3 regions of the Hahella sp. NS-SX17 genome follow, and region 2 is predicted to be linked to each of the others. Evidence: predicted binding sites of a transcription regulator. Region 2 holds the regulator's gene; each other region holds the start of a gene.

What was found. Region 2 encodes PhoB, which activates phosphate uptake and scavenging genes when phosphate is short. Its sites were predicted from a motif close to TGTCATANNNNTGTCANA; they were not measured.
Region 1: the regulator PhoB is predicted to act here: its motif matches at 2,241-2,258, upstream of AC2IBB_RS00240 (lipin/Ned1/Smp2 family protein).
Region 3: the regulator PhoB is predicted to act here: its motif matches at 1,710-1,727, upstream of AC2IBB_RS02415 (PhoX family protein).

What each region holds. Positions count from the first base shown of each region.
Region 1 covers NZ_CM170632.1:52,412-56,628, forward strand. The annotation lists gene AC2IBB_RS00225 (glutathione S-transferase family protein) at 1-570, opposite strand, end outside; gene AC2IBB_RS00230 (helix-turn-helix transcriptional regulator) at 675-1,646, shown strand; gene AC2IBB_RS00235 (hypothetical protein) at 1,674-1,922, opposite strand; gene AC2IBB_RS00240 (lipin/Ned1/Smp2 family protein) at 2,363-3,346, shown strand; gene AC2IBB_RS00245 (lactoylglutathione lyase family protein) at 3,516-4,031, opposite strand.
Region 2 covers NZ_CM170632.1:1,089,872-1,094,088, forward strand. The annotation lists gene AC2IBB_RS04980 (response regulator) at 1-27, shown strand, start outside; gene phoR (phosphate regulon sensor histidine kinase PhoR) at 34-1,362, opposite strand; gene phoB (phosphate regulon transcriptional regulator PhoB) at 1,420-2,112, opposite strand; gene ubiA (4-hydroxybenzoate octaprenyltransferase) at 2,251-3,153, opposite strand; gene AC2IBB_RS05000 (monovalent cation:proton antiporter family protein) at 3,203-4,217, opposite strand, start outside.
Region 3 covers NZ_CM170632.1:527,104-531,320, forward strand. The annotation lists gene AC2IBB_RS02405 (DUF2339 domain-containing protein) at 1-720, shown strand, start outside; gene AC2IBB_RS02410 (dienelactone hydrolase family protein) at 724-1,584, opposite strand; gene AC2IBB_RS02415 (PhoX family protein) at 1,765-3,681, shown strand; gene AC2IBB_RS02420 (fatty acid desaturase family protein) at 3,857-4,217, shown strand, end outside.

The sequences.
Region 1 (4,217 bases), 1.0 Mb from region 2:
ACTGGTGACGCGTTTGATATAAGCGTCGATGACATCCGTGCGCGGAACCAAGCCAAACTGAGTACACCAGTGAAACGCCATCCCCCACAGTACGTCCGCCGCCGAGAACTTTACGCCCAGAATGTAAGGTCCACTGGCGATGCGCTCGACGACAGCGTTCAACATGAGGTCATAATCCGCATAGGGACTTGTGTCCCGCGGCGCGGGCTCTCTTTGCATGGCCTTATCCACCACCGCTGGCTCAAAACAACTGGCGTAATACACCATCCAGCGCAAATAAGGCCCGCGCAACGGATCATTCAACGCTGGAGCCAGGCCCGCCTGTGGAAACAAGTCAGCAAGATAAAGAAAGATCGCCACCTGCTCCGTGATCAGCGCATCGCCATGCTGCAGCGCAGGGACTTTGCCCAAGGGGTTCACCTGCAAATACTCGTCTCGGCGATTATCGCCATTGCGGATGTTGATCAGTTTCACTTCATAAGCCGCTTCCAGTTCCTCCAACAAAACCATGGAGCCAGTGGAGCGGGTCTGGGGGCAGTGAAACAACACGATTTTCGAATCAGAAGCCATGACGCATATCCTTTTGGTTGGGAAATAAACTCAGTGGCATAATACGACCCCATACCTGTCAATTTTTGTCAGGTTTAAAATAAAAAATTTGCAGCAGGTTTGTTATGCGCGCCAGCCGTCTCCTGACCATCCTAATGACCCTTCAAGCTCACGGCCAAACCACCGCGCCTGCGCTGGCGAAAGAGTGCGGCGTGTCTCTGCGCACGGTTTATCGCGACATAGAAACCCTGAGCGCACTGGGCATCCCGGTTTATAGCGAGCGTGGCGCCGAGGGCGGATACCGTCTTCTAGACGGCTACCGCACCCGTCTCAACGGACTATCGTCACAGGAGGCGGAAGCCCTGTTCCTGACCGGTTTAGCCGGTCCCGCCAACGATATGGGTTTGGGCGCCGCCGTCTCCGCCGCCCAGACAAAGCTGCTGGCGGCCCTGCCTCAGGAACTGCGCTCCGGCGCTGAGCGCATGCAATCCCGGTTTCATCTGGACGCCCCCGCCTGGTTCGCAGAAGCGGAACACCCGGATCATTTAAGGGACATTACCCGGGCCGTCTGGGAACAGCGCATAATCGAGATGCGCTACCAGAGCTGGAAAGGCGAGAAGCAGCGACGCGCCGAGCCATGGGGCGTGGTATTGAAAAGCGGCTCCTGGTATCTGGTGGCGCAAGTTGATGGCGATCTCCGCACCTATCGCATCTCCCGTATTTTGGAGCTGACCGTCTCGGAAACCCGCTTTGAACGTCCGTCGGATTTCGGCCTGGCGGAATACTGGCGAGCCAATACTCTCCGTCTGGAGGAAGAGTTACACACCTATGTCGCCGAAGTGCGCCTGACCGAAAAAGGCGTCTGGATGATGGACGCGCTCAACTCGCCGTATGTGCGCGCCGCCACCATCACTGATCCAACCCCGGACGCTCAGGGTTGGCGCAGAGCCACACTGCCCGTCGGGACTCTGCGTCAGGCCTGCGTGGAGCTATTGCGGTTCGGCGCTGAACTGGAAGTGCTGGGACCACCGGAATTGCGGGAAAAAATGGCGAGTATCGCGAAGGAAATGGCGCAGTTGTATGCGCCGAAACAATAAAAAGTATGACCGATCGCCGGTTTAGCGTTACCCAACGACGCCGACGCGCTGACGAATATCCGCCAACGTTCTGTAAATATCCGCATTATCGCTAACGACCAACGTATTCTGTTGCAGTGGGATGGGAAGCTGCGCCACACCGTTTAGGAACTGGCGAATCTTGATCGGATCGCTCGCCAAAGCTTCCTCTCTGCAATACACCACAATGATTTGGGGACCATAATTGCTGGCGACTCGCCCCCTTAAAAAGCCGCCGTAATCCGGCTCATCCAACAAAATATGTTGGAAGCCCTTCGGCGTGTTGTTCTTGTGTGAGTCTTTAGCGTCGAATAAATCCCCATCGGGATAAATCCAGAAGACGTAATCAGGCGCAAGGTGGGTAAAAGCTTTAATCGCCTTCCGTCACCCGCGGTAATGTTGCGCGAGAAAAGGAAAATCCTCACTGGCCTTTTCTCTGGAAATAGAACCGATTGTGATCATAAGTGGTAAGCAGCTGGTAACGCCTCATCCTAACATTAGCCAAACCCCAACAAAAAAATAGGCTTTATTAGGGATATTCCCCTCCCTCTTCCACATGCACAATTTCCCGACGGCTTTCATCAGTTTTTCATATTGCTGTGAAAAATTAGGGCCGCGTTCACATCCCTCCGCTCCCTGACCAGGATGCAATGGGGACGCCTCATTGAACAATAACTAAAAAAGGACTCTTTAAAATCATGCATAAACTCTCTTTTCTGGCTGGCGGACTGCTCGCTGCTTCGCTCAGTCTGACCGTCAACGCTGAATACTGCCCCGATTACGACAGCGTGCTGCATGCGCCCGGTCTGCAGAAGCCGGCGCAGAAGTCGTTTCACCATTGGGGTAACCGTCTGCTCGCTTCTCTGAACAAACCATTCCATATGGTCCACGACCAGATCGTCAAAGCCGGCGATTCCGCCACCATGGTGGGCAAATTCGACTACTCCGCCCTGTTCCATAAAGACCTGGAAGATGAGGACATTCATGTCTATGTCTACGGAAGCGGCATGTCCGCTTGGGAATATCTGGGAGAACATCGCACCAATAGTGACGGCAAGATTTACGTCAACATCAACAAGCCGGAGGGCGACTATGTGGTGCGCATGGTGGTGGAAGGCGACCATACGGAAGCATCCGGTTACCTGACGGTGGTGCAGCCCGGCCGTAAAACCGTGCTCTTTGACATCGACGGCACGCTGACCCTCAACGACTTCGAAGCCATCGGCGACTACCTGGGCACAGACACAGCGGAAATGCACAACTACGCGGCGGAGGTGGTATGGGACTATGTGGAGAAAGGCTATCAGGTGGTGTATTTAACTGGCCGCCAATACTGGATGGCGAAAACCACCCGCAACTGGTTCAACACCAAAGGCCTGTTTCAATGGCACCTGCGCACGGACAGCAACGCGGAAAATCCAGCCAACCCGCAAACTCAGGCCTATAAAACCGCTTATATCCGTCATCTGCTGAATGACGTGCAGCTGGATATCGTGCGCGCCTACGGCAACGCCGCCACCGATATCGCGGCCTACGCCGACGCAGGTTTGTCAAAGGCGGAGACTTACATCATAGGGCCGGAAGCAGGCCAGGAAGGCACTCAGGCGATTGACGGCGATTACGCCTATCACTACTCCACCGTCGTGACGGAAACTCCCGCCGCGGAATGCGAATGGCGATAATCAGCGCTCCTTAAGCGGTAATAAACAGGGAAGCCTTGGCTTCCCTGTTTTCATCTCGATCAGTGAGGACCACGCGCTCCGCCACCAAACGGCGCAACGCGTCGCTTATGTATTAACTAAACCTGTTATTAGCCGGTATAGAATCCCATTATCAGCTGGTCTGTAGCCTTTACGCGGATTGATTCTGATACGCCCCGGCGCTGTAGTGTAGCTCATAGGAATGCGAATAAATTTCCACGATGTTGCCGAACGGGTCTTCCATGTAGACCATTCTGTATGGCTTTTCACCCGGGAAATATTCCCGGATCGGCATTCTTTGCTTGCCGCCCAGTTCGACGATGCGCTGAGCCAAACCTTCCACATCCGGGTCCTGTACGCAGAAATGGAACACGCCGGTCTGATAGGGGTTGAACTCGTGGCGGGGCGTTTTGTTTTGTGGGAATTCGAACAGTTCTATTCCAATGCTGTCGCTGGTGGACAGGTGGGCGATTTTAAAGGAGCCCCAGCCTTCGCCAAATACGTCGATGCACATGGCGCCAATGGCGGTGTCCTTTTCTTCCTTGACCTCCGTAACGTCCATGATGACGTACCAGCCCAGCGCCTGTTGATAAAACGCCAGGGCTTTGGCGATATCGGGAACGGAAATCCCAATGTGGGAAAAGGCTCTTGGATATCTTTTTTCCATCTGTTGACCTCAATGTTTTGTTGCTCGCGCCCGCAGGCGCATTTCACATAGAAATGAGAAGCAGAAAAACAAGTCGGCCGAACTTTTTCTCTTGGCGATATCGCAGAGCGACTGCGATCTGGGAGCATCATAGGCAGGGCTATGTGGCTGATCAAGTAGGCACTTTTTGGTAAGTATTCCCGCTTC
Region 2 (4,217 bases):
TTATCCAAGTTTATCGCTAAATTCTAAGCTTATTTAATCCCTCACTTCTTCGGCTTCCGCTAACGCTTCCGCAGACGCCATGCGGGCGCGTGGGAAGTGGCAGGTAAAAGTGCTTCCTGCGCCGATATGGCTGGTGATTTCCAGTTCCCCATCGTGATTGATCAAGACGTGTTTGACGATAGCAAGGCCCAGGCCGGTGCCCCCCGTGTCTGCGGCCCGTGAAGGGTCGGCCCGGTAAAAGCGCTCCGTCAGCCTGGGGATGTGCAGGGGATCGATGCCAATGCCGCTGTCTCTGACGGCGAAATGCACGCCTTTCTTATCTTCGAACCAGCGCACCCGGATTTCCCCATTGGCGGGGGTATATTTCACTGCATTCATGACGATGTTGGAGAAGGCGCTGTGCAACTGCGTTTCGTTACCGGTCAGTCCGGCGGCGCTTTCCAGGTTTAATTCTATCCGGTGGCCTTTTTCCTGGCTGAGCGCTCGGGCGTCGCTGCAGATGGCGCGCAGCATGCTGTCTATATCCACCAGTGTGGCTTTGAAATTTGAGCCGTCATTTTCTATACGGGACAGAAGCAATAAATCATTAACCAGCGCCTCCATTCGCTGCGCCTGTTGCTGCATTTGGTTCATGGCGCGATTCCAGCGCGGCGGTAAATCGTCAGCATTGTCGATGAGGGTTTCCAAATAACCGGAAATAACCGTTAATGGCGTACGCAGCTCATGAGAAACGTTAGAGACGAAGTCCCGCCGCATTTCTTCCAGGCGATACAGACGGGTGACATCCTGAACCAGCAATAAGCGATCATCTTCACCAAACAAAGTGATGTGAAACTGTAACTTCAGGTTGGGGTTATTCGGGGCGTTGAGGATCAGCGGTTCCTGATACTTTTTGGAGGCGAAATAGCGTTTAAAAATCGGTGTGCGGATCAGGTTATAGATGAGTTGGCCACGATCAGTGGGGTATTTGAACCCGAGCAGCTTTTCTGCGGACTGGTTCCACCAGTCCATTGCGCCTTCGCTGTTAGTCATGACGACGGCGTCTTTGAGTGCGTTGGTGGATTCCTGTATGCGGTCAATCATCGCTTGCAGCCGGTCACGGGAGCGGTAGTGCTGCACCTGTAGACGATGAATGCCGTCAAACAAGTCCCCCCAGAGACCGCGACTCTCGGGTGGGTCTTCCATTTTCGTCTGATACAGCCAGCGATGCATCCGAAACGCCTGTGTGAGTGTCCATCCCAGATACGCGGTAAGACCAAACACCAGCGCCCAGGCTACCGAGCCTATGACAAGTCCGACAACGATGCAGCCCAGCAAACTGTAAACCAGTAGCCGCGCATAATGACGCCAGTGATTGCGCATGCGTTTTGATGAATACTTCTTTTGGAATTATTTATTATTTAAGACAGGTCGCTGCGCTTATGGCGCTCGTGTCGAAAAGCGATACCCCGTCCCACGCACGGTTTGAACCAAATGATGATGGCTGGGCTCCAGCGCTTTGCGTAAGCGTCGAATATGCACGTCCACCGTGCGCTCTTCCACATAGACGTTGCCGCCCCATACCTGGTCCAAAAGCTGTCCGCGAGTATACACCCGTTCTTGATGCGTCATAAAGAACTGCAGGAGCTTGTACTCTGTGGGGCCCATGTTGAGCGCATCGCCTTTGGCGGTGACGCGGTGACATACTGGGTCCAGTCGCAGCCCCTCGACTTCAATGGGCGTTTCCATACCCTGTACGGCGGTGCGTCGCAGCACAGCTTTCAGGCGGGCGACCAGCTCTCTTGGAGAGAATGGCTTGGTGATGTAGTCGTCGGCGCCCACTTCCAAGCCCTGGACTTTGTTGTCCTCTTCGGTTTTAGCGGTGAGCATGATGAGTGGGATTTCCGAGGTGTTTTGGTCACGCTTGAGTCTGCGTGCGAATTCAATGCCGCTGACGCCGGGCAACATCCAGTCCAACAGTATGAGGTCCGGTTTCTGATCAATGATCAACGCATGCGCTTCCCGCGCGTCTCCTGCCTCCAGATAGTCATAGTCGGCCATTTCCAGAGCGACTGCGATCATTTCCCGGATGGCGGGCTCATCGTCCACAATGAGAACTTGTTTGCTTGCCATGCAAAACACCTTTTTGAATACTCGATTGCCGAATTATTACAACGGCGTTTTGTTACAAGTATATGACAGGCGCTTAATAAATGTGATGGAAATGGGGCCGGCCTGTGATGGCCGGACAAAAGGCATGACGTAGCCTAGTCAGGGGCGGAAGATGAATTCCAGCGCCAGACCAAGAAAAACGACGGCGCCGACCCAGTGATTGTTGAGAAAGGCTTTGAAGCAGTGTTGAGATTCGCGGTCGCGAATCAGGTGTTGTTGATACACGAACAAGACGGCGGCGACGATCAGCGAAACCTGATAATAGACGCCCAGTTCATACTGTGCGCCAACCATAAACAGCATGCCCAGGGTCAATACTTGCAGTCCCGCCACGGCGGCGCGGTCGGCTTCACCGAACAGGATCGCCGTGGATTTGACGCCAATCTTGAGGTCGTCTTCCCGGTCCGCCATGCCGTACATGGTGTCATAGGCGACGGTCCAAACCACTGTCGCAGTGTACAAAAGCCACGCCTGTTGCGGCACGGCGTCCAACTCTGCAGCGAATGCCATGGGGATGCCCCAAGCGAAAGCGGCGCCAAGTACGACCTGGGGCAGGTAAGTGTGTCGTTTCATGAAAGGGTACGTAGAAGCCAGCGCCAGTGCGCCAGCGGAAAGATAGATCGTCAGGGCGTTGGTGAAAAGCACCAGAATAAATGAAATGCCGACCAATACGCCGAACAGTGTAAGCGCTTCTTTTTCCGTCACCCTGTCTTGGGCGAATGGACGGCCCTTGGTGCGCTCTACGTGCATGTCTATGCGGCGATCAGCGTAATCGTTGATCACACAGCCGGCTGAACGCATCAACAAAACACCTAATATGAAAATGAACAGGTTCTTGATGGAGGGCGCGCCCTCTGAGGCCAGCCATAGCGCCCACAGGGTAGGCCAAAGCAGCAAATAGGTTCCGATAGGGCGGTTCAGTCGCGTGAGGTCAATGTAGACCGGCAATTTCGCCTTGAACTGCTCCGCCAGGGAAGGAGCTGGACGCCCTTGGGATTTCATAACCAGACAGAATCCTGTTTTAGTGTGTGGATTGATATCGCGTTCAAGCTCAGCCGCCCAGCAATCTGTTTTCCGCCTGTTCAACCTGATCCGCCGAGCCATGCAGAATCAGTGTGTCGCCGGGTTGCAGGATAAACTCGCCAGTGGGGTCGAAGAACTCCTCTTCGCCGCGACGGATGCTGTCGATATTGCAGGCCGCCAGCTTCATTTGCGCCAGTGAGCGATGGCAGCCGTAGGCGCCGTCAGGCAGCGTCAGTGCATGCAGTTTTTCCAGTGGCGTCCCGTCAGCGCCGACCAACTGGGAGTTAATGCCTGGGTAGTAGCCATGCAGCATTTTATAGCGGCTGCGGCGGACTTCTTCGATCTGGCGATGAATTTTCCTTGCCGGCGCGCCCATAAGGGTAAGCACTTGGGTGACCAACATCAAGCTGGCCTCCAGCGTCTCCGGCACGATCTCCGTGGCGCCGGCTTCTTGCAACAGCGTCATCTTGGAGTCGTCCGCCGTGCGCACCAGAATCGGCACTTGAGAACCGGTTGAGCGCACCTTGCGAATGACCGCCAGACTTTTGTCCACATCTGCGTAAGTGATGATAATCAGGCGAGCTCTTTCCAGGCCAAGGGCTTTGAGAATGTCCAGACGCTCGGAATCGCCAAAATGAACTGGCTCGCCTGCGGCGGCGGCTTCTTTTACCCGCACCGGATCTTTGTCCACGGCGGTCATGGGCATGGCGCTGCGGCGCATGAACCGGGCGACCGTCTGGCCAACGCGGCCGAATCCGCAAACGATGGCGTGACCTTCCAACTCCGAGCAGGCGACAGTCAGCGCTTCGACACGGGTCTGCGCCATGCCCTGGCCTTTATCGGAGGGAAAGCGGGTGCTGAGGTGACGTGCGAGGCTCATCAGCCCGGGAGTCAAGGTAATGCTGAGAATGACAGTGGTAATGACTACCGCGCCGGCTTGTTTGGAGATGAGTTGAAACTTTTCTCCCAACGCAAACAGGGCGAATCCGAACTCGCCGCCCTGAGCCAGGTAAAGTCCGGTTTTCAACGCTACCGCCCTGTCT
Region 3 (4,217 bases), 560 kb from region 2:
GCATTTGACCCCGAAACCATGACCGGGCAGGCGGTGTGGGGATTGATTCCGGCCCTTGCGTTGCTGCTTTTGCGGCGCGCGCTGACCGCCATCTGGCCCTTCGCCCGCTACCCGCGTGAACTGTTGCAATGGCTGCCACGCGCCTTGCTGGCGAGTGTTGGCTTGTGGCTGCTGTGGAGCAATATGGTTGCGCCGGCGGACAAGGGGTTGGCGCTGTTGAATCCGCTTGATCTGGTCAATCTGCTGGCGTTGTGGGTGCTCTGGTCGGAAGTGCGCCGCCATGGCGCGCTGGATGCGCTGCAACAGAGAGTGGCTGCTTATGGCGTAGTGGCGGCGTTTTGCTTCCTGTGGCTCAATGCGGCCCTGTTTCGCGCTTTCCATTTCAGTCTGGCGATACCTTACCGCTTCGATGATATGGTGTCGTCCATTGTGGTGCAGAGCGGCATGAGTCTGCTGTGGAGCATTGCGGGTATGTTGTGCATGCTGGTCGGCGCGCGCAGGTTGCATCGCTCGGTGTGGATGGTCGGCGGCGGCTTGATGGTGGCGGTAGTCGCCAAACTGTTCCTGTTCGATCTTTCCGGTACGGGCACTGTGGCCCGTATCGTGGCCTTTATCAGTGTTGGCGTAGTGTTGCTGCTGGTGGGTTACTTCGCGCCGGTCCCGCCTCGGGAAGGCGCTGAGAAAGCGCCTGAGTCGGAAGCGGAACGTGGCGCGGAGTAAGCGTCAGACCAATGCCTGCTTAAGGAAGGCGATGGTGCGCTCCCAGGCTAATTGAGCGGCTTTCGCGTCATAGCGGGCGGCGTTGGCGTCATTGTGAAAGGCGTGATTGACGCCTTCGTACATGTGCAGTTCGTAGCGCGCGCCAGCGGCGTCCAAGGCTTTACGGTAGTCGGGAATGCCCTGATTAATGCGGTCATCCAACCCCGCATAGTGGAGTTGTAGCGGGATTTTGATCCTGGCTGCGTCAGCGGCGCTTGCCTGCCTGCCGTAAAAGGCCACAGCGGCGCCGAGATCCTGAGAGTGAGCCGCCAACTGGTTAGCCATGGCTCCGCCCCAGCAGAAACCGACGCAGCCCACTTTGCCATTACAGTCCTCGCGCTTTTTGACGAAGGAGACCGCCGCTTCAAAGTCGCGGCGAGCCTTGTCGCCGTCCAACTGCGCAATCATTCCGCGGGCTTTGTCCTGATCGTCCGGCGTGCCTCCGAGAGTGGACAATCCATCCGGAGCAAGGGCGATGAAGCCCGCCAGCGCCGCCCGTCTCGCCACGTCTTCAATGTGAGGATGCAGACCTTTATTCTCATGAATAATCACCACGCCGCGCAGCGATGCGGTTGTGTCTTTGGGTGTGGCGAGATAAGCGCGGATGGCGCTTTCGCCGCCTGGGTATTCAACATATTCGCTGCTGTTGCGCGCGTCGTCTTTGGCGATGGTTTCCGCTCGTGCGTAGTTGTTTTCCAGCAGGGGCAGAAGCGCCATGGCCGCAGTGGTCCCGCCGGCCAGTCTGGTCAGGCGCTCCATGAAGGTTCTGCGACTCATGGTGGAGTGCGTGTATTCGTCGTAAAGCCGGATGAACTTCTGTTCCATGGAAAGCTCCTTTTCTTATTGATCAGCTGTTGAACCGCGACTTGTCGCCGTGCAGGCGCATGCTTGTTCTGGGGTACTGCTTTCCTAACGAAAATCTTTAGCCGTAATCGCGCAGTTCACGAAACTGTCATTTACTTGCAGTAAAAGTGCTGTCGGATCAACGCTGTTAAGGTATAAAAAATGACTGTACAACATCCTCAATATGGTTGGGAAATAAAAGACTCTGATGACATTCCCTCCAGTCCTGAGCAGGGCCGGAGCTTCTTTGACATCCTGCAGGCGCGGACTTCCCGTCGCAGCGTACTGCGCGGTTTCGCCGCGGGCGCGGCGGCTTCAGGCGTTTCTCTGACTGGTTGCAGCGCCATCATGGCCGGCTCGGACAAGGGTGAGCTGACTTTCACGGAGCTGCCTCACGGCCAGGATGAAACATTCCACGTGGCGCCCGGTTATGAGCACGACATCCTGATCCGCTGGGGCGATAAAGTGTTAGCGGATGCGCCGGCGTTTGATCCTCGTAACCAGAGCGCGCTAGCGCAATCCAAACAGTTTGGTTACAACAACGACTTCGTTGGTTTCCTGTCATTGCCGTTGGGCTCCGACAATTCGGATCACGGCCTGCTGGCTGTGAACCACGAATACACTATCTCTGAGCTAATGTTCCCCGGTTCGCCGAAGACTGACCAGATGAGCAAGGCGCAGGCGGATATCGACATGATGGCGCATGGCCTCAGCATCATCGAAATCAAGAAAACCGACGGCAAGTGGGCGGTGGTTCAAGGCTCAAAATACAACCGTCGCATTACTCCGGTAACGGAAATGCGTATGACAGGTCCCGCCGCCGGCAGCGACCGTTTGCGCACCGCAATTTCTCAGGATGGCGTGAGAACCCTGGGCACCTACGGCAACTGTGCTGGCGGCGTGACGCCCTGGGGCACGGTATTGACCGCTGAAGAAAACGTGCAGAATTATTTCAAAGGCGATCCCAGCACAACCAAAGAAGCGGAAAACTATAAGCGATTCGGCTTGTCCGGCGAACATGAGTACGCCTGGGCTAACTTTTATGATCGCTGGAATCTGGCGAAAAGCCCCAACGAGCCGCTGCATGTGGGCTGGGTGGTGGAGATCGATCCGTTCGATCCTGACTCCAAGCCGCAAAAGCGCACCGCTTTGGGCCGTTGCAAACATGAAGGCTGCAATGTCTTTGTGAACAAGGACAATCGAGTGGTGGCCTACACCGGCGACGATCAACGCTTCGAGTATGTCTACAAGTTCGTGAGCAAGAACAAATACGATCCCGGCAATCGCGCCGCTAACATGCGCCTGCTGGAGGAAGGAACTTTATATGTGGCGGAATTCACGGACGGCGGTCTGGTGACCTGGCGTCCGCTGGTATTCGGCCAGGGTCCTCTGACCGCGGCCAACGGATTCCGTAATCAGGGCGATGTCATGATTGACGTGCGTAAGGCGGCGGATCTGCTCGGCGCCACCCGCATGGATCGCCCCGAAGATGTGGAGGTGAACCCGCAAACCGGTTCAGTGTTTGTGATGCTGACTAACAATAGCAAGCGTAAGGAAGACGACACCAACGCCGCCAATCCGCGCGCCAAGAACCAGTCCGGCCATATCATCGAAATGACGCCGCCGGATGGCGACCATACTGCCGATCGCTTTATGTGGGATATGTTCATTGTCGCCGGCAATCCGCAGACGGAAGGCGCTAAATATCACCCGGATATTTCCGCCAACGGCTGGTTCGCCGACCCGGACAACTGCGCTTTCGACAATCACGGCAACCTTTGGATCGCCACTGACGGCGCCTACAAAGACGGCGTCGCTGACGGCGTATGGGCCTGTGCGGTGTCCGGCGAAGCGCGTGCGCTGACCAAACACTTCCTGCGTACGCCCTTACAGGCGGAGCTGTGCGGACCCTTCTTCACCCCGGACAATCAGTCTTTCTTCTGTTCGGTGCAACACCCCGGGGAAGAAGGTACTTACGATCAGCCTACCACCCGTTGGCCTGACTTCCGCAACGATCTGCCGCCGCGTCCTTCCGTGGTGGCGATCAATAAGTCCGGCGGCGGCCGCATCGGTAGTTGACGCTTCGATTGCATAATCTGAGGGTAACGAAAAAACCGGGGTTGGAAACAACACCGGTTTTTTTATGGATGAGTATTTATTGAGCGTTTTCGCCAATGGTTTGGAAGAATACGCCATTCTCTGACGTTGGCGAACTTAATAGTATGAATCTGCGTTCACACTTTAGACGACAGCGATGAAACTCGACAGCTATCTCACCAAACAAGAACAACAAGAACTAAGACAGGGCTCCAATTTTCGGGGCATGATGGGCTTCGTGACTACTTGGGGGCTGATCGTCGGTGTGAGCGCGCTTTTTGCTCTCTATACTAATGTTTTCACTCTGATTCTGGCGCTTGTCGTGCTCGCCAACCGGCAATTGGCGCTGGGCATTCTGCTGCATGATTGTTCGCACCGATCCTGGTTTCGCAGCCAGTGGCTGAATGATCAGTTGGGCCATTGGCTGGCTGGCGTTCCGGTGCTGGTTCCGTTGCCTTTCTATCGCAAATATCACTTTATTCATCACGTTAAGACTGGCGAGGACGAAGATCCGGACG